DNA from 3 places in the Methylobacterium sp. ap11 genome. Region 2 is predicted to be linked to each of the others. Evidence: riboswitches for the same ligand, from Rfam matches in the RefSeq annotation. Region 2 holds a riboswitch; each other region holds the start of a gene.
What was found. Region 2 has a riboswitch for cobalamin ahead of metE (5-methyltetrahydropteroyltriglutamate--homocysteine S-methyltransferase). Riboswitches for the same ligand answer to the same signal wherever they lie in the genome.
Positions count from the first base shown of each region.

Region 1: linked by a shared signal. The riboswitch ahead of BMX97_RS19075 (TonB-dependent receptor) and the one ahead of metE (5-methyltetrahydropteroyltriglutamate--homocysteine S-methyltransferase) in region 2 are both predicted to bind cobalamin.
Region 3: linked by a shared signal. The riboswitch ahead of BMX97_RS26250 (CbtB domain-containing protein) and the one ahead of metE (5-methyltetrahydropteroyltriglutamate--homocysteine S-methyltransferase) in region 2 are both predicted to bind cobalamin.

Region 1 covers NZ_FOEB01000013.1:38,599-45,665, reverse strand. Annotated here, with positions in the region: gene BMX97_RS19095 (ACT domain-containing protein) at 1-165, opposite strand, end outside; gene BMX97_RS19090 (acyl-CoA thioesterase) at 162-599, opposite strand; gene BMX97_RS19085 (aldo/keto reductase) at 668-1,495, opposite strand; gene BMX97_RS19080 (ABC transporter substrate-binding protein) at 1,605-2,819, opposite strand; cobalamin riboswitch at 3,038-3,239, shown strand; gene BMX97_RS19075 (TonB-dependent receptor) at 3,504-5,639, shown strand; gene BMX97_RS19070 (PepSY domain-containing protein) at 5,651-7,067, shown strand, end outside.
Region 2 covers NZ_FOEB01000017.1:53,855-60,921, forward strand. Annotated here, with positions in the region: gene BMX97_RS21945 (acyl-CoA thioesterase) at 164-538, shown strand; gene BMX97_RS21950 (MmgE/PrpD family protein) at 535-2,079, shown strand; gene prpC (bifunctional 2-methylcitrate synthase/citrate synthase) at 2,092-3,261, shown strand; gene prpB (methylisocitrate lyase) at 3,273-4,193, shown strand; cobalamin riboswitch at 4,350-4,555, shown strand; gene metE (5-methyltetrahydropteroyltriglutamate--homocysteine S-methyltransferase) at 4,664-7,009, shown strand.
Region 3 covers NZ_FOEB01000025.1:26,461-33,527, forward strand. Annotated here, with positions in the region: gene BMX97_RS26225 (protein-L-isoaspartate O-methyltransferase family protein) at 1-126, shown strand, start outside; gene BMX97_RS26230 (peptidoglycan DD-metalloendopeptidase family protein) at 282-1,862, shown strand; gene BMX97_RS26235 (prephenate dehydrogenase/arogenate dehydrogenase family protein) at 1,924-2,694, opposite strand; gene cobO (cob(I)yrinic acid a,c-diamide adenosyltransferase) at 2,900-3,505, opposite strand; gene cobU (bifunctional adenosylcobinamide kinase/adenosylcobinamide-phosphate guanylyltransferase) at 3,502-4,014, opposite strand; cobalamin riboswitch at 4,136-4,340, shown strand; gene BMX97_RS26250 (CbtB domain-containing protein) at 4,371-4,547, shown strand; gene BMX97_RS26255 (CbtA family protein) at 4,634-5,386, shown strand; gene BMX97_RS26260 (DUF1636 family protein) at 5,383-5,760, shown strand; gene cobW (cobalamin biosynthesis protein CobW) at 5,757-6,791, shown strand.

The sequences.
Region 1 (7,067 bases), on a different contig from region 2:
CCCGGTCAGGATCAGGGTCGTCCCCTCGGCCTCGCGAAAGCGCATCACCGGGTCGAGCCCCGCCGGCACCCGTCCGTCCGGCAGTGTGACGAAGACGTAGCTGCCCGGCCGCCGCTCCGGCCGCATCCCGGCGAGGAGCCGCGCGAGGTCGGTCTCGCCGCTCATGCGGTGAGCGATTCCAGCACCCGGCGCAGCTCCGCCGGCAGGGGCACCGGGCGCTGCGTCGCCCGGTCGACGTAGACGTGGACGAAGTGCCCCTGGGCAGAGGCCGCCTCCTCGTCCTCGCGGAACAGCCCGACCTCGTAGCGCACGCTCGACGTGCCGAGATGCGCGACCCGGATTCCCGCCGTCACCCGGTCGGGAAACGCCATCGAGCGGAAGTAGCGGCAACCGGTCTCGACCACGAGGCCGATCACCGCGCTCTTCGCGATGTCGAGAGCGCCGTCGGCGATCAGCACGCTGTTCACCGCCGTATCGAAGAACGCGTAATAGACCACGTTGTTGACGTGGCCGTAGACGTCGTTGTCGGCCCAGCGGGTGGTGATCGGCACGAAGCGCCGGTACGCGGCGCGGGTCTCGGGGGGCGTACGGCCGCTCAAAGGGCTGTCTCTCGATGATGATCGGGGGTCGAGCCTAGGCCGGCCCGGCGCCGCCGATCAAGCCGGCCTCACGCCCCGAAGGTCTCCGGGTCCGGCCCCATCCGGCCCGCCGGGTCGTCGAGAGCCGTGATCCGCGCGAGGTCGTCGGCGTCGAGGGTGAATCCCGCGACATCGCGGTTCTCGCGGATGCGGGCAGGCGTCGCGGATTTCGGGATCGCGACGTTGCCGATGTCGAGCTGCCAGCGCAGCACGACCTGGGCCGGGGTGCGGCCGTGCTTCTCGGCGATCGCCCGGATCGCCGGATCGTCGAGTACCCCGCCGCGGCCGAGCGGCGCCCAGGCTTCGGTGACGATGCCGGCCTCGGCATGGAAGGCCCGCAGGGCGGCCTGCTGGAAGCGCGGATGCAGCTCGACCTGGTTGATCGCCGGCGTCGAGCCGGTGGCGTCGATGACGCGCGTCAGGTGCTCGATCGTGAAGTTCGAGACGCCGATCGAGCGGGCACGGCCGTCCTCGCGCAGGCGCATCAGGGCGCGCCAGGTGTCGAGATAGGCGCCGCGCTGCGGCACCGGCCAGTGGACGAGGTAGAGGTCGACGTGGTCGAGGCCGAGGCGGGCGAGCGAGTCCTCGCAGGCCCGCAGGGTCTCGTCGTAGCCGTGGCGGTCGTTCCAGACCTTGGTGGCGACGAAGACCTCCTCGCGCGCCAGGCCCGAGGCCGCGATGGCGCGGCCGACCCCGGCCTCGTTGCCGTAGACCGCCGCGGTGTCGATCGAGCGATAGCCGGCCTCGAGCGCCGCCCCGACGATCGCCGGGGCCTCCTCGTTCTCGAGCCGCCACACCCCGAAGCCGAGCTGGGGGATGCGCTTCCCGTCGTTCAGGGTCAGGACGGCGTCGGACATGGGACACTCTCGGCAGGGCCTGACAGGGGCTCGCGCCCCTGCAGGGGTGCGAGCCCCTGATCTGGGTCGGGCCCCGCCGAAGTCGAGGCGGCGGTCGGGCGCGTCCCGCCTACTTCACCAGCGGGCAGCCGCCCTCGGCCATCGGCCGGAACGCCTGGTCGCCCGGCACGGTGTCGAGGAGCTTGTAGTAGTCGTACGGGCCCTTGCTCTCGGCCGGGCTCTTCACCTCGTACAGGAACACGTCGTGCACGGCGCGGCCGTCCTGGCGCACGGTCACGGTGCCGAAGAGCGGATCGTTGATCGGCTTCTCGCGCATCGCCGCCACGACCTTCTCGCCCTCGATCGTGCCGGCGTCGCGCACCGCCCGCAGGTAGGCCAGGGTCGAGGAATAGACGCCGGCGTGATTCTCGGTCGGCATCCGGCCGTTCATCCGCTCGGCGAAGCGCTTGGCGAAGGCGCGGGTACCGTCGGTGCGGTCCCAGTAGAAGGCGCTGGCGAGCTGGAGCCCCTGCGCCGCCTTGAGGCCCAGCGCATGGGTATCGGAGAGCTGCACGAACAGGGCGGCGAGCCGCATCTGGGGCATCAACCCGAACTCCGCCGCCTGCTTCACGGCGTTGATCATGTCGGCGCCGGTATCGGCGAGCGCCAGCACCTGCGCGCCCGAGCCCTGGGCCGAGAGCAGCGGCGAGGCGAAGTCGCCGGCATTGAGCGGGTGCTTGGTCGATCCCTTCACGGTGCCGCCGACGGCCTTCAGCGCCACGGTGGCGTCGCGCTCCAGCGCGTGGCCGAGCGCGTAGTCGACGGTGACGAAGTACCACGACTTGCCGCCGCGGCCGGCGACGGCGCGCGCGGTGGCCGAACCCTGCGCCCAGGTGTCGGACACCCACTGCACGGTCGTCGGCGCGCAGGCCTTGCCGGTGAGGTCGGAAGTGAGCGCGCTCGAGGCCAAAGCCACCCGGTGGCGCTCGCGCATCAGGTTCGCGACCGCCAGCGCGACCGCCGAGTTCGGCAGGTCGACGATGGTCGAGACGCCCTCCTGGTCGAGCCAGCGGCGGGCGGTGGCGAGCCCGATATCGGGCTTGTTCTGGTGGTCGGCCGAGACGACCTCGACCTTCAGCTCGCCGGCCTCCTTGGCGAAATCCTCCACCGCGAGCTGCGCGGCCGTGACCGAGCCGGTGCCGGCCTGGTCGGCGAAGGGCCCGCTCATGTCGCTGAGCACGCCGACCTTGATCGGCGCCTTGGAATCCTGCGCCAGCGCGGAGGTGCCGAGCGCGAGCGACAGGGCGAGGCCGGCGAGACCGGCGGCCCGAGAGCGGAACGACATCGGGGGATCCTCCCAGGGAGCTTTTGTCAGATCTTGTTCGCGGCCCGATCGAGCCGTTCGGGCCTCTGTATGTCAGGGGTGCGGGGCGGCGTCGATGCGGGATCGCGCGGCGTGGTTGAGAAAGCCGGGGGTTGCATCGGCGGTGTCCGTCGCGCCGTCCGTTATCGCCTTCCGCGTCGCTCGCGCGTCGACGACGGTTGCTCCTTCGTTGCCGAATGGCTAAGCTTTACGCCGACGGTTCCCTCCGGGGATCAAAAGGGAACGCGGTGAGGGTTCGCCCGAAGCCGCGGCTGCCCCCGCAACTGTAAGCGGCGAGCCTTCCATCACTCATGTCACTGGGGACCCGACACGGTTCCTGGGAAGACGATGGCAGGCGACGACCCGTGAGCCAGGAGACCTGCCGTCAGCCGTGGTCACACGCGAGCACGTCGGGCGGGGTGTCCTGATGGGTGTCGGGACGGGGGCGAAAGGTCCCCGTTGCGCCGTCGTTCGCGGTGACGTGCCACAGCCGCGTCCCGTCCCGCCATGTCCCCCGCCGTCCTCCCCCGATCCGCTGATGCGGCGCGCCCTCTGCGCGCCGTCCCGTCACGGCGACGGACCGGATGGCGAGAATGTAACTTTATAACGTTACATTTTTGGATGAGTCCATTACGGACGGTGCGCACGCCTCCTCCGGAAACCCGCATGTCTCCCCGTCGCGCCCGCCGCCTCGCTCCCGTCGCCGTCCTCGCCGCCCCGCTCCTCGCCGCCGCGCCCGCGGGCGCCGAGGACCTGCCCCTCGATGCCATCGACGTGGCGGGCGGGCGGAACCGGGAGGTCGCCGCTCCCGGCCTCAACCTCGCGACGCCCGCGCGCTCCGGCAGCCGGCTGGGCCTCACCCCGCTCGAGACCCCGGCGAGCCTCGACGTCATTTCCGGCGAGACGATCCGGGCCCGGGGCCAGAACACCGTCGAGGAGGCGGTGACCCAGAACGCCGTCGGCATCACCAGCGTCGCCGCCCCGGGCAACGGCAACCTCTCCTTCGCCAGCCGCGGCTTCGTCGGGCCGAGCTCGGTGCAGCAGCTCTACGACGGCACGCGGCTCTATGTCGGGGTCGGCACCGTGACCTTCCCGTTCGACACCTGGTCGGCGGAGCGGATCGAGGTTCTGCGCGGGCCCGCCTCGGTGCTCTACGGCGAGGGCGCGATCGGCGGGATCATCAACGTGGTGCCGAAGAAGCCGGTCTTCACCGCCCTCGGCGAGGCGCGGGCGGCGATCGGTTCCGACGGCGTGGCGCGGCTCGCCCTCGACAGCGGCGGGCCGGTCGGCGAGGACCTGGCCTACCGGATCAACCTCAGCGGCAACCGGGCCGACGGCTGGGTCAAGCCCGACGGCGACTTCCGCAACCTCGCCCTCTCGGCGGCGATGACCTGGCAGGTCACGCCCGACCTGAGCGTCACGCTCTCGCACGACCTCGGCTACAACGAGCCGACCCGCTACTGGGGCTCGCCGCTCGTCGGCAACCGGGTGCCCGACCGCCTGCGCTTCATCAACTACAACATCCGGGATTCGCAGATCGCCTGGTTCGACAACTGGACGCAGCTGCGCACCGAGTGGAACCCGAGCGCCGACATCACGGTGCGCAACACCGCCTACCGGCTCTCGACCGAGCGGCACTGGCGCGACGTCGAGCAATACACCTACCAGCCGGCGACCGGCCTGATCGGCCGCAGCGACTACATCGAGATCCTCCACCACGAGGAGCAGATCGGCAACCGCCTCGACGCGACGCTCCGGAGCAGCCTGTTCGGCTTCAAGACCACGACGGTCGTCGGCTTCGACGTCAACTACATCGCCTTCCGGCGCGACAGCAACGCGCCGTTCGGCGGCGAGAGCACGGTCGATCCGTTCAACCCGGTCCCGGGCACCTTCATCAACGTCGCGGGCACCCGCACCGACATCGTGTCGCGGACCCGCCAGGCCTCGGTCTTCGCCGAGAACCGGCTCGAGCTGTCGCCCCAGCTCGCCCTGGTGACGGGGGTGCGCTACGACGCCCCGACGGTGGCGGTGAGCCGGCCGCTGGCCGGCAGCCGCTTCGAGAAGACGTTCGATTCGACGAGCTTCCGGGTCGGCGCCGTCTACACCCCGGTGCCGGACTTCGCGCTCTACGCCCAGTACGCCACCGCCGCCGATCCGCTCGGCAGCCTCATCACCACCAGCGTCCCGCAAGCGCAGTTCCAGCTCGCCACCGGCGAGCAGGTCGAGGCCGGCGCCAAGGGCCTGTTCGACGGCGGGCGCGGCGAGTGGACGGTGGCGGCCTACCACATCGCCAAGGACAACCTGCTCTCGCCGATCCCCGACCGGCCGACCGAGGTGGCGCAGGTCGGCAGCCAGTCTTCCCGCGGCGTCGAGGTGGCGCTGGCCTACCAGCTCTCGGACGCCTGGCGCATCGAGGCCAACACCGCCCTGCTCAGGGCGCGTTACGACAGCTTCTCGCAGAACACCGATGCGGGCCTGGTGTCGTTCGCCGGCAAGGTCCCGGTCGACGTGCCCCAGCGGGTCACCAACGTCTGGCTCAGCTACGCCTTCGCGCCGGGCTGGGTGGCGCGGCTCGGCGTCAACGATGTCGGGCCGGTGTTCAGCGACTTCGCCAACACGGTGAAGCGGCCGGCCTACACGCTGGTGAACGCGACGCTCGACTGGCAGGTCACCCCGACCTCGCGCCTGTCGCTGCGCGGCTACAACCTCACCGACCAGATCTACGCGGTCTCGGGCAACACCAATTCCTGGCTGCTCGGCCGGCCGCGCTCGGTCGAGCTCGCCTACCACGTCGTGTTCTGATGCGCGGCAGGGTGGCGAAGGCGGCCGTCAAGCGGCTGAAGCGGTGGCTGCATCTCGGCCATCGCTGGCTCGGCATCGCCACCGGGCTCCTGATCCTCCTCTGGTTCGGCTCCGGCCTGGTGATGCTGTGCGTCGGCTTCCCGGCCCTCACCGAGGGCGAGCGGCTGGGCGCCCTGCCGCCGCTCGACCTCGCCTCGGTGCGGGTCACCCCTCGGGCGGCCCTGGAGCGGGCGGGCCTCGCGCATTACCCGGCCCGGCTGACGCTGGCGATGCGGGGCGGCGCGCCGGCCTACTGGATCGCCGATACCGACGGGCGTCGGCAGGCCCTGTCGGCGGTGACCGGCGATCCGGTGCCCGAACTGACGGCGGCGGACGCGGCGGCGCTCGCCGCCATCCATCCGGCGGCGCGCGCCGTCGCCGATCTCGGCACCGTGACCCGCGACCAGTGGACGGTGACGGCGCGCTACGACCCCCTGCGGCCGTTCCGCGTGGTCGCCCTCGGCGATCCGGCCGGGACCGAACTCTACCTGTCGGCGGCGACGGGCGAGCTCGCCCTCGACACCACCCGGGCCGAGCGGGTGTGGAACTGGCCGGGTGCCGTCACGCACTGGATCTACCTGACGCCGCTGCGCGCGCGGGCGGGCCTGTGGCAGGACGTGGTGCTGTGGGTCTCCGGCATCGCGCTCGCGGCGGGCGTGAGCGGCTACGTGCTGGGCTTCGTGCGGCTGATGCGCGGCCGGCTGACCCCCTATCGCGGCTGGGCCGCCTGGCACCACCTCGCCGGGGTGGCGGGCGGCCTCGTCGTCGTCACCTTCCTCGTCAGCGGCTGGCTGTCGATGAACCCGCGCGGCTGGTTCGGGCCGCGCGGCCCCGACGCCGCCATGCGGGCGGCCTATGCCGGGCAGGCGGCGCCGGTCTTCCCGCTCGGCCTCGACGCCCTGGCGCGGGCTCCCGCCGGGACCGTCGCGCTCGATTTCGCCTGGATCGGCGGGCGCCCCGTCATCCTGGCCTCCGGCCCGGGGGGCACCACGCCGTGCTGCGGCACCGCGCTGACCTCGGAGGCGATCGTGGCCGCCGGCCGGGCGATGCTGCCGGCGGCCCGGCTGCGGGAGGTCACTCGCCTCGAGGCGCCGGACGCCTACTGGTACGACCGCCACGGCGCCCCGACCCTGCCGGTCCTGCGCCTCGCCTTCGACGACCCGGCCGGGACCTGGTTCCACCTCGACCCCGCCACCGGGGCGATCCTGGGGCGGACCGACCGCAGCGGCCGGGCGAACCGCTGGCTGTTCGACGCGCTCCACACCCTCGATGCCGGCCCCCTCGCCCGGAGCCCAGCCGTGCGCCTGGCGCTGATCGTCGCCCTCTCGGCGCTCGGCCTCGTCGTCGCGACGAGCGGCACGGTCCTCGGCTGGCGCCGGTTGCGCCGCC
Region 2 (7,067 bases):
GCATTCGCAAAATTTACAAGACTCGGCATCATCCCTCGCAAATCCTCACACATTCAGTCCTTCCCGGCCCAGGAAGCATGCGCGTATTGCGAATGTCATGGCAAGCGCATCCGCTCCCCGATCACCCGCCGCCCATGCTCCCGGCTCTCCTGCCGAAGCGCGCATGGTGGAGGTCGTCTTTCCCGGTGGTGCGAACCATCACGGCACCCTCTTCGGTGGGACCGCCCTCGCCCTCATGGCGAAGGCCGCCTTCGTCGCCGCGAGCCGACGCGCGGGACCGGGCGTCGTGCTCGTCGCCGCCGAGCGGGTCGAGTTCGAGCGTCCCGTCCCGGTCGGGAGCGTCGTCGAGTACTGGGCCGCCGTCACCCGGCTCGGGCGCTCGTCGATGACCGTCATGGTCGAGGGCCGCGTCGACGGGCCGGTCGGCGAGGACGGCAGCACCGTGATGCGCGGGCGCTTCGAGATGGTCGGCGTCGACGAGAACGGACGACCCAGGCCGATCGACCCGACGATGACGAGAGAAGGGGCAGCATCGTGAGACTGCACGAAGTCCGCACATACTTGTCGGCCGAGGCGCTCGCGCGCGAAGATCAGCTCGCGTGGAAGCTCGCAGAGGTCGCCGGCGATCCCATGGCGGTCGATGACGACGTCGTCGAGATGATCGGCAACCGGATCATCGACAACGCGGCCGTGGCCGCGGCCTCGCTGGCGCGGCGTCCGGTGGCGAGCGCCCGCGCGCAGGCGATGGCGCATCCGCTCGCGCCGGGCGCGACGGTGCTCGGCCTGTCGCCGCACCGGCGCGTCTCGCCGGAATGGGCCGCCTGGGCGAACGGCGTCGCCGTGCGCGAGCTCGACTTCCACGACACGTTCCTGGCCGCCGACTACTCGCATCCGGGCGACAACATTCCGCCGGTGCTGGCCGTCGCGCAGCATTGCGGCCGCACTGGCGCCGACCTCGTACGCGGCCTCGCGGCGGCCTACGAGATCCACGTCGCTCTCGTGCGCGGGATCTGCCTGCACGAGCACAAGATCGACCACATCGCCCATCTCGGCCCTGCCGCCGCCGCCGGGCTCGGCGCCCTGCTCGGGCTTCCCGTCGCGACCATCTACCAGGCGATCCAGGCGACGCTGCACGTCACGACGACGACCCGGCAATCGCGCAAGGGCGAGATCTCGAGCTGGAAGGCCTACGCCCCGGCCTTCGCCGGCAAGATGGCGATCGAGATGACCGACCGCGTCATGCGCGGCGAGGGAGCGCCGTCGCCCGCCTACGAGGGCGAGGACGGGTTCATCGCCTGGCTGCTCGGCGGGCCGTCGGCGGTCTACGCGGTTCCGCTGCCGGAGGCCGGAGAGGCGAAGCGCGCGATCCTCGACACCTACACCAAGGAGCATTCCGCCGAGTACCAGAGCCAGGCGCTGATCGACCTCGCACGGCGGCTCGGCCGCCGGATCCCCGATCTCGGCCGCGCGCGCGAGATCGTCATCCACACCAGCCACCACACCCACTTCGTCATCGGCACCGGGGCGAACGACCCGCAGAAGATGGACCCGGAGGCGAGCCGCGAGACGCTCGACCATTCGATCATGTACATCTTCGCCGTCGCGCTCGAGGACGGCGCCTGGCATCACGAGCGATCCTACGCGCCCGAGCGTGCCCGGCGACCCGACACCGTCGCCCTCTGGCACAAGATCCGGACCGTCGAGGATCCGGACTGGACGCGGCGCTACCACGCGCGCGACCCGGGCGAGAAGGCATTCGGCGGGCGCGTCGTGGTCACGCTGGCGGACGGCAGCGTCGTCGAGGACGAGATCGCGGTGGCGGATGCGCACCCGCTCGGCGCACGGCCGTTCCGCCGCGAGCACTACGTCGCCAAGTTCCGCGCGCTCGCCGCGGGGATCGTACCGGAGGCCGAGCAGGACCGGTTCCTCGGCACCGTCGAGCGCCTGCCGCGCCTGAGCGCGAACGACCTCAGCGGCCTGACCTTCGCGGTCGACCCGGCACGGGCGGCCACCCAGGGCGGCCGGGGCATCTTCGGGGCCGGGGCCGCGACGCGGCAGCCGTCGCTCGTCGCCGGTTGAGGAGGGAAGACCATGACCCAGGAGACGAAACCCGCCCCGAAGAAGTCCGTCGCGCTCTCGGGTGTCACGGCGGGCAACACGGCACTCTGCACCGTCGGCCGCACCGGGAACGACCTGCATTACCGCGGCTACGACATCCTCGACATCGCCGAGACCTGCACCTTCGAGGAGATCGCGCATCTCCTCGTGCATGGCACGCTGCCGGACGAGGCCCGGCTCGCGGCCTACCAGGCGAAGCTGCGCTCGCTCCGCGGCCTTCCGGCCGCGGTCAAGCGGACCCTGGAGGCGATCCCGGCGGCGGCCCATCCCATGGACGTGATGCGCTCGGGCGTCTCGGCGCTCGGCTGCGTCCTGCCCGAGGCGCCGGACCACAATCCGGCCGGCGCGCGGGAGATCGGCGACCGGCTGATGGCCTGCCTCGGCTCCATGCTGCTGTACTGGCACCACTACGCGCATCACGGGCGCAGCATCGAGGTCGAGACCGACGACGACACGATCGGCGGGCACTTCCTCCACCTGCTGCACGGACGGCCGCCATCGGCGTCGCACGTGCGGGCCATGCACACCTCGCTGGTGCTCTACGCCGAGCACGAGTTCAACGCCTCCACCTTCACGGCCCGGTCGATCGCCGGGACGGGGGCCGACATGCATTCGGCGATCACGGGGGCGATCGGGGCGCTGCGGGGGCCGAAGCACGGCGGGGCGAACGAGGCCGCCTTCGAGGTCCAGTCCCGCTACGCCGATGCGGACGACGCCGAGGCCGACATCCGCCGCCGGGTCGCCGCCAAGGAGGTGATCATCGGGTTCGGCCATCCCGTCTACACCCTCGCCGACCCGCGCAACCGCGTCATCAAGGACGTCGCGAGACAGCTCTCGGAGGAGGCGCGGACGACGCGCCTGTTCCGGATCGCCGACCGGATCGAAGCCGTCATGGGCGAGACCAAGCGGATGTTCGCCAACCTCGACTGGTTCAGCGCGGTCTCCTACCATTCGATGGGGGTGCCGACCGCGATGTTCACGCCCCTCTTCGTGATCGCGCGGACCTCCGGCTGGTGCGCCCACGTCATCGAGCAGCGCCAGGACAACAAGATCATCCGCCCGTCGGCCAACTATGTCGGGCCGGAGAAGCGGGCCTTCGTGCCGCTCGCGGCGCGGGACCGCGCCACGCCACACGCTGCGTGAAGGAGGACAGCATGCCTCACCTCGTCGGGTCCGACGTCCCCAGCGAGCCTGCCGGAACGCGTTTCCGGGCGCTGCTCTCCAGCCCTGGGATCCTGCCGATCCCGGGCGCCCACAACGGCATGGCGGCGATCCAGGCGAAGCGCGCGGGCTTCGAGGCGCTCTACCTGTCCGGGGCTGCGATGACCGCCTCGATGGGCCTGCCCGATCTCGGCATCATCACGGTCGACGAGGTCGCCTTCTTCGTCCGGCAGGTGGCCCGCGCGAGCGGGCTGCCGGTGCTCGTCGACGCCGATACGGGCTACGGCGAGGTCCTCAACGTCATGCACACGGTCCGCTGCTTCGAGGAGGCCGGCGCGGGGGCGCTGCACATCGAGGACCAGATCCTGCCGAAGAAGTGTGGCCACCTGAACGACAAGAAGCTCGCCGACGCCCGAGACATGGCGGCCAAGGTCGCGGCGGCGGCCAGGGCCCGCCGCCACCTCGTCGTCGTCGCCCGGACGGACGCGGCCGCGAGCGAGGGACTTGACGGTGCGGTCGCCCGCGCCAAGCTCTACCTTGAGGCCGGCGCGGAGGCGATCTTCCCCGAGGCGCTGAACACGGCCGAGATGTTCCGGGCCTTCGCCGAGCGGCTGCCGGGCGTGCCGCTGCTCGCCAACATGACGGAGTTCGGCCGCACGCCGTTCTTCACGGCGGCCGAGTTCGAAGCGATGGGCTACCGGATGGTGATCTGGCCGGTCTCGTCGCTCCGCGTCGCCAACAAGGCGCAGGCGAGGCTCTACGCGGCCATCGCGCGCGACGGCGGCACGCACGCGAAGGTCGATGCCATGCAGACCCGTGCGGAACTCTACGCGGCGATCGGCCTGCACGATTACGAGGCGCTCGATGCCTCCATCGTGCGGACGGTCGTACCCGAGCACCCGCCGCAGCGCTGACGCCGCGCCCGCGGTGCTCGACGCCGCTGCGAGAGCCATCCGCCTCCGAGCACTCCTCGTCCGTGGTCGGCCGGACCCGTGCCGACGACCGGCCTTTCGATGATAAAGACATAAAGATGTCTTTATATCACGGATTGACAGAGCTCCGCGTTCGCGTCATCCAGTGTGGGTCGAGGTTCTTCCGGGTTCCGGCCTGGGAGCTAAGAGGGAAGCCGGTGCGCCTTCGGGCCAAGCCGGCGCTGCCCCCGCAACTGTAAGCGGCGAGCCGCTGCCCACCACGTCACTGGACCGGACGGTCTGGGAAGACGGGCAGAGGCGACGACCCGCGAGCCAGGAGACCTGCCTCGACCGCATAACGTCCCTGGGCGGGGTGTCCCGGTGGTGCGCAGGCTTGCGGCCGGGCACCCGTCCAGCCGCGTCCGCATGCGTCCGCTCGGCCTTTGCCTCCAACATGGTTTGGAGTTGAGCCGATGTCTTCTTCCATCGTTTCCATCGCTACCCTCGGCGCTCCGCGGATCGGTCCGCGGCGCGAATTGAAGGCTGCACTCGAGAGTTTCTGGGCCGGCAAGATCGACGAGGCGGCCTTGCGGGAGGCCGCCGCTGGCCTGCGCGCCGCGAACTGGGCGCGCCAGAAGGGGCTCGGGATCACCGAGATCCCGTCGAACGACTTCTCCCTCTACGATCACGTCCTCGACACGAGCGCGATGCTCGGCGCGGTCCCGTCCGCCTACGACTGGTCCGGCGGCCCGGTGCCGCTGGCGACCTACTTCGCCATGGCGAGAGGGTCGCAAGGACACACCCACCATGACGGCTGCACCCACGCGCATGCCGGATCCGGCCAGGGTGTCCCGGCGCTCGAGATGACCAAGTGGTTCGACACGAACTACCACTACATGGTGCCGGAGTTCCGGCGCGGGCAGGATTTCACCAACGCCTCGACCAAGGCGGTCGACGAGTTGCGCGAGGCGGCGGCGCTGGGCTACGCGACGCGGCCGGTCCTGCTCGGCCCGGTCAGCTTCCTGCGCCTCGGCAAGGCGAAGAACGACGACTTCGATCCGCTGTCGCTGCTGCCCGGCCTGCTTCCCGTCTACACCGACGTGCTGCGCCGGCTCGCCGCGAGCGGGGCCCGCTGGGTGCAGATGGACGAGCCCTGCCTGTCGCTCGACCTCCCCGATGCCGCTCTCCAGGCGCTGCGCGACGCCTACGGCATGTTCGCCCGCGTGGTGCCGCAGCTCAACGTGATGCTCACGAGCTATTTCGGCGGCCTGGGTGACAATGCCGCCACCGCCCTGTCGCTGCCCGTGGCGGGGTTGCACCTCGATCTCGTGCGGGCGCCCGACCAGTTGGAGCCGATCCTGTCCCGGGCGCCGCGCGGACTGGTCCTCTCGCTCGGGGTGATCGACGGCCGCAACGTCTGGCGCTCGGACCTGCCCGCCATCCTGGACCGGATCGAGCCCGTCCTCTCGAAGCGCGGCACCGATCACGTCCAGGTCGCTGCGTCGTGCTCGCTCCTGCACGTCCCGTCCGACGTCGAGCTGGAAACCGGCCTCGATCCCGATCTGAAGAGCTGGCTCGCCTTCGCAGCACAGAAGATGGACGAGCTGACGATCCTCGGTCGCGCACTGGGAGAGGGGCGCGACGCCGTCCGCGATGAGCTCGCCGCCGCCGCGGGGGTGATCGCCGCTCGGCGGGCGTCACCGAAGGTGAACGACGCGGCGGTGCAGCGGCGTGCGGACGCCGTCACGGGCGACATGGCTCGCCGGCGGAGCGCCTTCGTGCAGCGGCGGGATCTGCAGCGCGAGCACTTCGGGCTGCCCGCCTTTCCGACCACCACCATCGGCTCGTTCCCGCAGACGGCGGAGGTCAGGAAGGCGCGGTCCGCTCACGGCAAGGGGCAGATGAGCGATGCCGAGTATGACGGCTTCCTGCGCGAAGCGACCGCCCAGACGGTGCGCTGGCAGGAGGAGATCGGGCTCGACGTGCTGGTTCACGGCGAGTTCGAACGCAACGACATGGTGCAGTACTTCGGGGAGCAGCTCGCCGGCTTCGCCTTCACGAAGGCCGGCTGGGTGCAGTCCTACGGTTCGCGTTGCGTGCGGCCGCCGATCATCTTCGGCGACGTGTCACGGCCCGCACCGATGACGGTCGAATGGTGGCGCTACGCCCAGTCCCACACCGAGCGCCCGATGAAGGGCATGCTGACCGGTCCGGTCACCATTCTGAACTGGTCTTTCGTGCGCGACGACCTGCCCCGCGCCGCGGTGTGCCGCCAAATCGCCCTCGCCGTGCGCGACGAGGTCGCCGACCTGGAGGTGGCCGGGGCTCGCATGATCCAGATCGACGAGGCGGCGTTGCGCGAGGGGCTGCCGCTGCGGCGATCGGATTGGCAGCACTACCTGGACTGGGCGGTCGAATGCTTCCGGCTCACGGCCTCGGGCGTCGCCGACGCGACCCAGATCCACACTCACATGTGCTACTCGGAGTTCAACGACATCATCGCGGCGATCGGCGCCATGGATGCGGACGTGATCTCCATCGAGACCTCTCGCTCGAAGATGGAGCTGCTCGACGCCTTCACCAGCTACCGCTACCCCAACGAGATCGGACCAGGCGTCTACGACATCCACTCGCCGCGGATCCCGGACGTCGCCGAGATGACCGATCTGCTGCAGCGTGCCCGAGCCAAGCTCGGGGATGACCAGATTTGGGTGAACCCGGATTGCGGCCTGAAGACGCGCGGCTGGGCCGAGGTTCGCCCGGCGCTGGTCAACATGGTCGAGGCCGCCCGGCAGACCCGGGCCGCGTTGTCCGCTTGAGCCCGCCCCGCGCACGGGCTGGGTCGTCGATCCATCCCGTGCGCGGGCCACAGTCCGG
Region 3 (7,067 bases), on a different contig from region 2:
CTCACCACGCCGGCGGGGCCGCGGCTCGTCGCCATCGCCCAGGAAGCCGACGGCCCGTGGCGGCAGGTGCGCGAGACGCCGTTGCGCATCGGCCCGCTGACGCCCGGCCTCGCGGCGGCGCTCTGACGCGCTGCCGCGTCCGTTCCCGCCACGGCCCCGCTTGGTGAGCCCGAAACACCGCCACGCAACGGAAGCTTAACCTGAATCCTGTTTGAATCCCGGTCATAGGGTTGCGTGGATGTACGGGTGCGTCGATGCGGGATCGCGGGACAGGCAAGGGGATGCGGACACTGTCGCGCTTCGCCCTCATCGGGCTGATCGGGGGCGCCACGGCGGCCTGCAGCACCGATGCGGTGCGGCTCGATCCGTTCTCGAACCCGTTCTCATCGAGCGCCAGCGGGGAACCCGGGGCCACCGGCAGCCTGCCCGAGGGTGAGGCGCTGACGGCGCCGGTGCGCTCGGCGCCGATCCAGTCGCGGCCGCTCGCAGCGCCGCAGGCCCCGCCGGTCACGAGCCGGCCGCTCGCCGCCGCCCCGGTGCTGACGCCCCGCGTCGCCGCCGCTGCGCCGGTGACCGGCGGCCCGGCCGGGTGGTCGGCCACCGGCGGCACCACCATCACGGTCGGCGCCAACGACAGCCTGAACCAGATGTCGACCCGCTTCGGCGTCCCGTCCGCCGCGATCCTCCAGGCCAACGGCCTGTCGAGCGCCGCGCAGGTCACCGCCGGCCGCCAGATCGTGATCCCGGTCTACCATGCCGGCGGCGTGCCGGCGATGAGCGCCCGCACGGTGCCGCCCGCCCCGCGGGTGCAGGTCGCCGAGGCCCGCCCGGTCGAGACCCGCGCCCCCGAGCCGGTGCGCCGGGTAGCCGAGGTCGCGCCCCGTCCCGAGCCTATCCGGGCCGAGCCCCCGCGCCGCGAGCCGGAGCCCGCCCGCAAGGCCCCCGTCCGCCCCGGCCAGGCCGAGGCGAAGCCGGTGCCCGCGGCCGCCGCCGAGCGCGCCGCCAAGCTCAACCTGCGCAAGCCCGAGCCGCGCGAGGACGAGGAGCGGGTCGCCGCCAAGGGGCAGGCGAAGGCCGTCGCCAAGGTCGCCGCGCGCCAGCAGGACGACGACGAGGACGACAAGGTCGCCGTGAAGCCGAAGGCCGCCAAGGTCGAGGCCCGGAAGCCGGAGCCGAAGGTCGAGCACAAGCCTGAGAAGGTCGCCGAGAAGGCGAAGCCCGAGGTCAAGAAGGTCGCCGAGCTGCACAAGCCCGAGCCCAAGAAGGTCGAGGCCAAGCCGGTCGAGGCCAAGGTCGAGGCCGGGAAGCCCGAGCCGAAGCCGGTCGAGGCCAAGGCCGAGGTGAAGAAGCCCGAGCCCAAGAAGGTCGCCGAGGTGAAGCCGGAGCCGAAGCCTGAGCCGGCCAAGCCCGTGAAGGTCGCGGCCCTGCCCGAGAAGGCGCCCGAGCCCGCGCCGGCGCCCGCCCCCGCGGTCGCCCCGGCGGCGCCCGAGCCGCAATCGACCTTCCGCTGGCCGGCCCGCGGCCGGGTGATCAACGGCTACGGCTCGAGCGGCAACGAGGGCATCAACATCGCGGTGCCGGAGGGCACCCCGGTCAAGGCCGCCGAGGAGGGCACCGTGGCCTATGCCGGCAGCGACGTGAAGGGCTACGGCAAGCTCGTCCTGGTGCGCCACTCCAACGGCTACGTCTCGGCCTACGCCCATAACGGCGAGATCGACGTGCGGCCGGGCGAGAAGGTGAAGCGCGGCCAGACCATCGCGAAGTCCGGCGCGTCCGGCAACGTGACCTCGCCGCAGCTGCACTTCGAGATCCGCAAGGGCGCGACCCCGGTCGACCCGATGCCGCACCTCGCGAGCAACTGAACGTCGAGCGAGCGAGACGAGAGCGGGGCGCGCGAGCGTCCCGCTTTCTCGCGTCGGCGGCTCACGCCTCGCGGCGCAAGGCTCCCTCGCCGAGTTCCGCATTCATCCCCGCCGCGAGGTCGAAGAACCGCCGCCGCACCTCGGCCGAGAACGGGTTCTCGCGCTCGATCGCGTGGTAGACCTCCGGGGCGTCGTGCCGGACCATCCCGACCGCCTGCATCACGAGGTCGAAGCTGCGGGTCGTCATCCGGGTCGGCAGCGGCTCCATCGCCACCAGCACCTTGGCGATGAGGTGGGTCAGGCCCTGCACCGCCGCCGCCTCGCGGTCATGCGCCTCCGGCGTGGTCAGGATCACCGTGAGGCCGAGGGCGCGGCGCAGGAACGCGCCGACCCGGCGCGCCCGGTCGCCCCGCACCGGGCAGACCGCGATCTTGAGCCCGCGCAGGCCGTCGCGCGCGCTCTGCGGCCCGAAGAGCGGGTGGGTGGCGACGATGTCGACGTCTTTCGGCAGCCCGGCCCGCATGATCTCGGCCGGGCGCACCTTCACCGAGCCGACATCGAGGACGAGGGCGCCCGGCCGCAGGTGCGGGGTGACGCCCTCCACCACCGCGGCGAGGGTCGAGACGGGAGTGGCCAGGATCACCACCGGGCAGGCGGCGGCCTCGGCGAGCGTAGCGGGCGCGGCGCCGGCTTCCGCGATCGCGCCGTCGGGCACGAACGGGTCGTGGACGCGCAACTCGGCGTGCGGCGCCAGATGCGCGGCGACGAGGCGGCCGAACGCGCCGAAGCCGATCAGGCCGACCGAAACGGGGGTGTCGAGGGGAAACGGCACGGGAGAGACCTCGGCGGTGGGCGAGGTCGGCGGGCCTGGAACTTTCGAAAGAAGCCTCAACCGCCGACACGTCGTAGCGGTTGAGAGATGACGAGCACTCCGCCGCTTAGGGATGCGGCGCGGGATAGAGTCCGGTCGGGAGGGCGCTGGTCATGGCCGAGCCTGTAGCCGCAGCTGGCCGGCACCGTCAATCGGCGCCCTTCAGTTAGAACTCGATCCCCTCCTGCGCCTTCACCCCGGCCGTGAAATGGTGCTTCACGAGGGTCATCTCGGTCACGAGGTCGGCGGCGGCGACCAGCTCCGGCTTGGCGTTGCGGCCGGTGACCACGACGTGCAGGTCGGGCCGGCGCCGGCTCAGGGCCTCCACCACCTCGGCGAGCGGCAGGTAGTCGTAGCGCAGCGCGATGTTGAGCTCGTCGAGGACGAGGAGCCGGATCGCCGGATCGGCCATCAGCGCCTCGGTCCTCGCCCAGGCGGCGCGGGCGGCCGCGACGTCGCGGTCGCGGTCCTGCGTCTCCCAGGTGAAGCCCTCCCCCATCGTGTGCCACTCGACCTGGTCGGCGAAGCGGTCGAGGGCGAAGCGCTCGCCGGTCTCCCAGGCGCCCTTGATGTACTGCACCACCCCGACCCGCCAGCCGCGGCCGAGCGCCCGCAGCATCAGCCCGAAGGCCGCGGTCGACTTGCCCTTGCCGGGGCCGGTATGGACGATGAGCAACCCCTTCTCGATCGTCTTCTCCGCCACCTCGGCGTCCTGGACCGCCTTGCGCTTCTCCATCTTGGCGCGGTGGCGCGCCGCCTCGTCGTCGCTCATCGTGTCTCTCCCTTGATCGTCATCGGCAGGCCCGCCACCACCAGCACCACCCGGTCGGCGAGCGCGGCCAAGCGCTGGTGCAGGCGGCCGGCCTCGTCGCGGAACCGGCGGGCGAGCGCATTCTCGGGCACGATGCCGAAGCCGACCTCGTTCGAGACCAGCACCAGGGGTCCGGGCGCCTCGGCGCAGGCCGCGAGCAGGTCCGCGACCTCGGCGGCGAGGTCGGCCTTCTCGTCCAGCATCGCGTTGGTGAGCCACAGCGTCAGGCAGTCGACCAGCACCGGCCGGCCCAGCGGCGCCCGGCGGATCGCCCCGGCGAGGTCGCGTGGCGCGTCCACGGTCTCCCAGGGCGGCGGCCGGCGGGCGCGGTGGAGGGCGATGCGCTCGCGCATCTCGTCGTCCCACCCTTGCGCCGTCGCGACGTAGAGCCACGGGCCGGCCTGCGCCGAGACCAGCCCCTCGGCATAGGCGCTCTTGCCCGAGCGGGCACCGCCCAGCACCAGGGTCAGGCGCGGCGCGGCGCGGGTCTCGTCCGGCACGGAACTCTCCTCGGGCGCGGGGGTCGGGTGGAAATCCATCGAATGGGGGGTGTCGGGGCACGGCGCGGCGATTGCAAGCCCGCAGGCGAGCGGCTAGGGTCGAGGAGACGGTGCCTCGATCACGAGGTGAAAAGGGAACGCGGAAACCGGGATCGTCTCGGCCTGCCGCGGCTGCCCCCGCAACTGTGAGCGGACGATTACGGCCCGCCATCGGCCACTGGAGCGATCCGGGAAGGCGGTGGGTCGGTTTTGAGAGCCCGCGAGCCAGGAGACCTGCCGTCATCCTTTCCTCTCGACGCCGCCGGTGGGGCGGCAGGAGCTTCGTCATGGTCGCGATCACCCGTACCCTCTCCCCCGCCCTGGTCGGCGAGCGCCTGAGCGCCGTGCTCCTGGCCGCCACCCTCGGCGTCGGCCTGCTGTTCGTCTCGGGCTTCGCGCCCGTGGTCGCCCTGCACAACGCCGCGCACGACTGGCGCCACTCCGCCAACTTCCCCTGCCACTGACCAGGGCTTGACCGAACGCGGCTGCGCGGCCTGCGCCCTCACGGGGCCCGGGCCCGTTTCCCGTTGGTCGTGCAGGTGATCCCTCGATGACGAAACGACTGCTCGCCGCGGCCTTGGTCGCCGGCTTCCTGGCCGCCTGCGTGGCGTCCGTGCTGCAATTCGCCCTCACCTCGCCGCTGATCCTGGCGGCGGAGAAGTACGAGACGGCCGAGACCGCCGGGCCGGCCTACGCCGGCAAGGCCTTCACCAACCCGCTGATCGTGCTGGCCCATGCCGGCCACGACCATGGCGGCGAGCCGCAATGGCAGCCCGCCCCCGGCCTGCCGCGCCTCGCCTTCACGGCGCTCGCCACCCTGGTGAGCGGCGTCGGCTACGCCCTGCTGCTCGGCGCCGTGCTGGTCGCGACCGGCCGCACCGTGACGCCCGGTGAAGCGCTCAAGTTCGGCATCGGCGGCTTCCTGGCCGCCGGCCTCGCGCCTGCGATCGGGCTGCCGCCGGAACTGCCCGGCATCGCCGCGGCGGGCCTCGAATCGCGCCAGCTCTGGTGGGTGGCGACCGCGCTCGCCACGGCGATCGGCCTCTACCTGATCGCGATCCGCCGCGGCCCGGCGGCGATCGGCATCGGCCTCGCCCTCCTCGTTGCGCCGCATGTCTGGGGGGCGCCGCACGGGCCGGAAGAGATCTCGGCCATGCCGCCGGTCTTCGCGGCGCAGTTCGCTGCCCGGTCGCTCGCCATCGGCTTCACCTTCTGGGCGGTGCTCGGCCTCGCCTTCGGCTGGGCCTGGGGCGCGGTTGTGGGACGGACGAGAGATCCCGTCCGCAGCGGGGTGGCGGCGTGAGCGATCCCGTCACCCTCTACGTCTGCACCACCTGCCGCGGCGCGGCCGATCCGGCCGACGGCCCCCGCGCCGGGGCCCGCCTGCACGAGGCGCTGGCCGCCGCGCTGGCCGCCCGGCCGGGCGCGCCGGTCACGATCGAGCCGGTGGAGTGCCTCTCGGTCTGCAAGCGGTCCTGCACGGTCGCGGTCGCGAGCCCCGGCCGCTGGACCTACGTCTACGGCGACCTCGACCCGGCGGCCTCCGCCGAGGTCATCCTCGACGGCATCGGCCTCTATGCCGGGACGCCGGACGGCATCGTGCCCTGGCGCGAGCGTCCGCAGGAGTTCCGCAAGGGTGTCGTCGCCCGCATCCCTCCCGCGCCGGTGAACGCATGACCATCCTCAACAAGATCCCCTGCACCATCGTCACGGGCTTCCTCGGCGCCGGCAAGACGACGCTGGTGCGCCACGCGATCGAGCACAACGACGGCCGGCGGCTCGCCATCATCGTCAACGAGTTCGGCGATGTCGGCTTCGACGGGTCCCTGCTCGCCGAATGCGGCATCCCGGGCTGCGACGCCGACGCGGTGGTGGAACTGCCGAACGGCTGCATCTGCTGCACCGTGGCGGACGACTTCGTGCCGGCGCTCAACAAGCTCCTCGACCGGCCCGAGCCGCCCGAGCACATCCTGATCGAGACCTCCGGCCTCGCCCTGCCCAAGCCCCTCGTCCAGGCCTTCAACTGGCCGGCGATCCGCTCGCGGGTCACGGTGGACGGCGTGGTGGCGGTGGTGGACGGCCCGGCGGTGGCCTCCGGCGCCTTCGCGGACGATCCGGAGGCCCTGGCGGCGCAGCGCGCGGCCGATGCCAGCGTCGACCACGAGAACCCGCTCGAGGAGGTGTTCGAGGACCAGCTCCTCTGCGCCGACCTCGTGGTGATGAACAAGTCCGACCTCCTCAACGAGGACGAGCGGGCGCGGGTCCGCGCCGAGGTCGAGGCGCACCTGCCGCGCGCCGTCAAGCTCGTCGAGACCGCCCACGGCGCTCTCGATCCCCGCGTGCTGCTGGGCCTCAACGCCGCGGCCGAGGACGACCTCGCCGCCCGCCCCTCGCACCACGAGACGGAAGAGGACCACGACCACGACGACTTCGAGAGCGTGGCGATCCCCGTGGCGGCCGCCGGCTCGCCCGAGGATCTGGCCGCCCGGGTCGCCAAGGCCGCCGAGGTCGCGGGCGTGCTGCGCATCAAGGGCTTCTGCGCCGTCTCCGACAAGCCGATGCGCCTCGTCGTCCAGGGCGTCGGCCGCCGCGTCGCCCACCATTACGACCGCCCCTGGCGCCCGACCGAGCACCGCGACGGCACGCTGGTGGTGATCGGGCTCACCGGCTTCGACAAGGCGGCGGTGACGGCGGCGCTGAAGGGCTGACGGATCTTCGCGCCAGTTGCGGTACCGGGTCTCGCGGTCCGCGACTGGCCGTCCATGATGGGACTAGGCCCGGATCTTCCCCTCTCCCCGTCCGCGCAGGGCTGTCCGGGAAAAAGAATGGCGCGTCTCCCCTCTCCCGTGTGGGAGAGGGGATCCCGCGCTTGATTCTTAAAGAGATTTTCCCCGGACAGCCCTGCCGCCCGCGGGGAGAGGCGAGGCCCGCGCTTTACTTTCGGATCGGGATGTCTGACGCCATGGCGTCGGGATGAAGCCTAA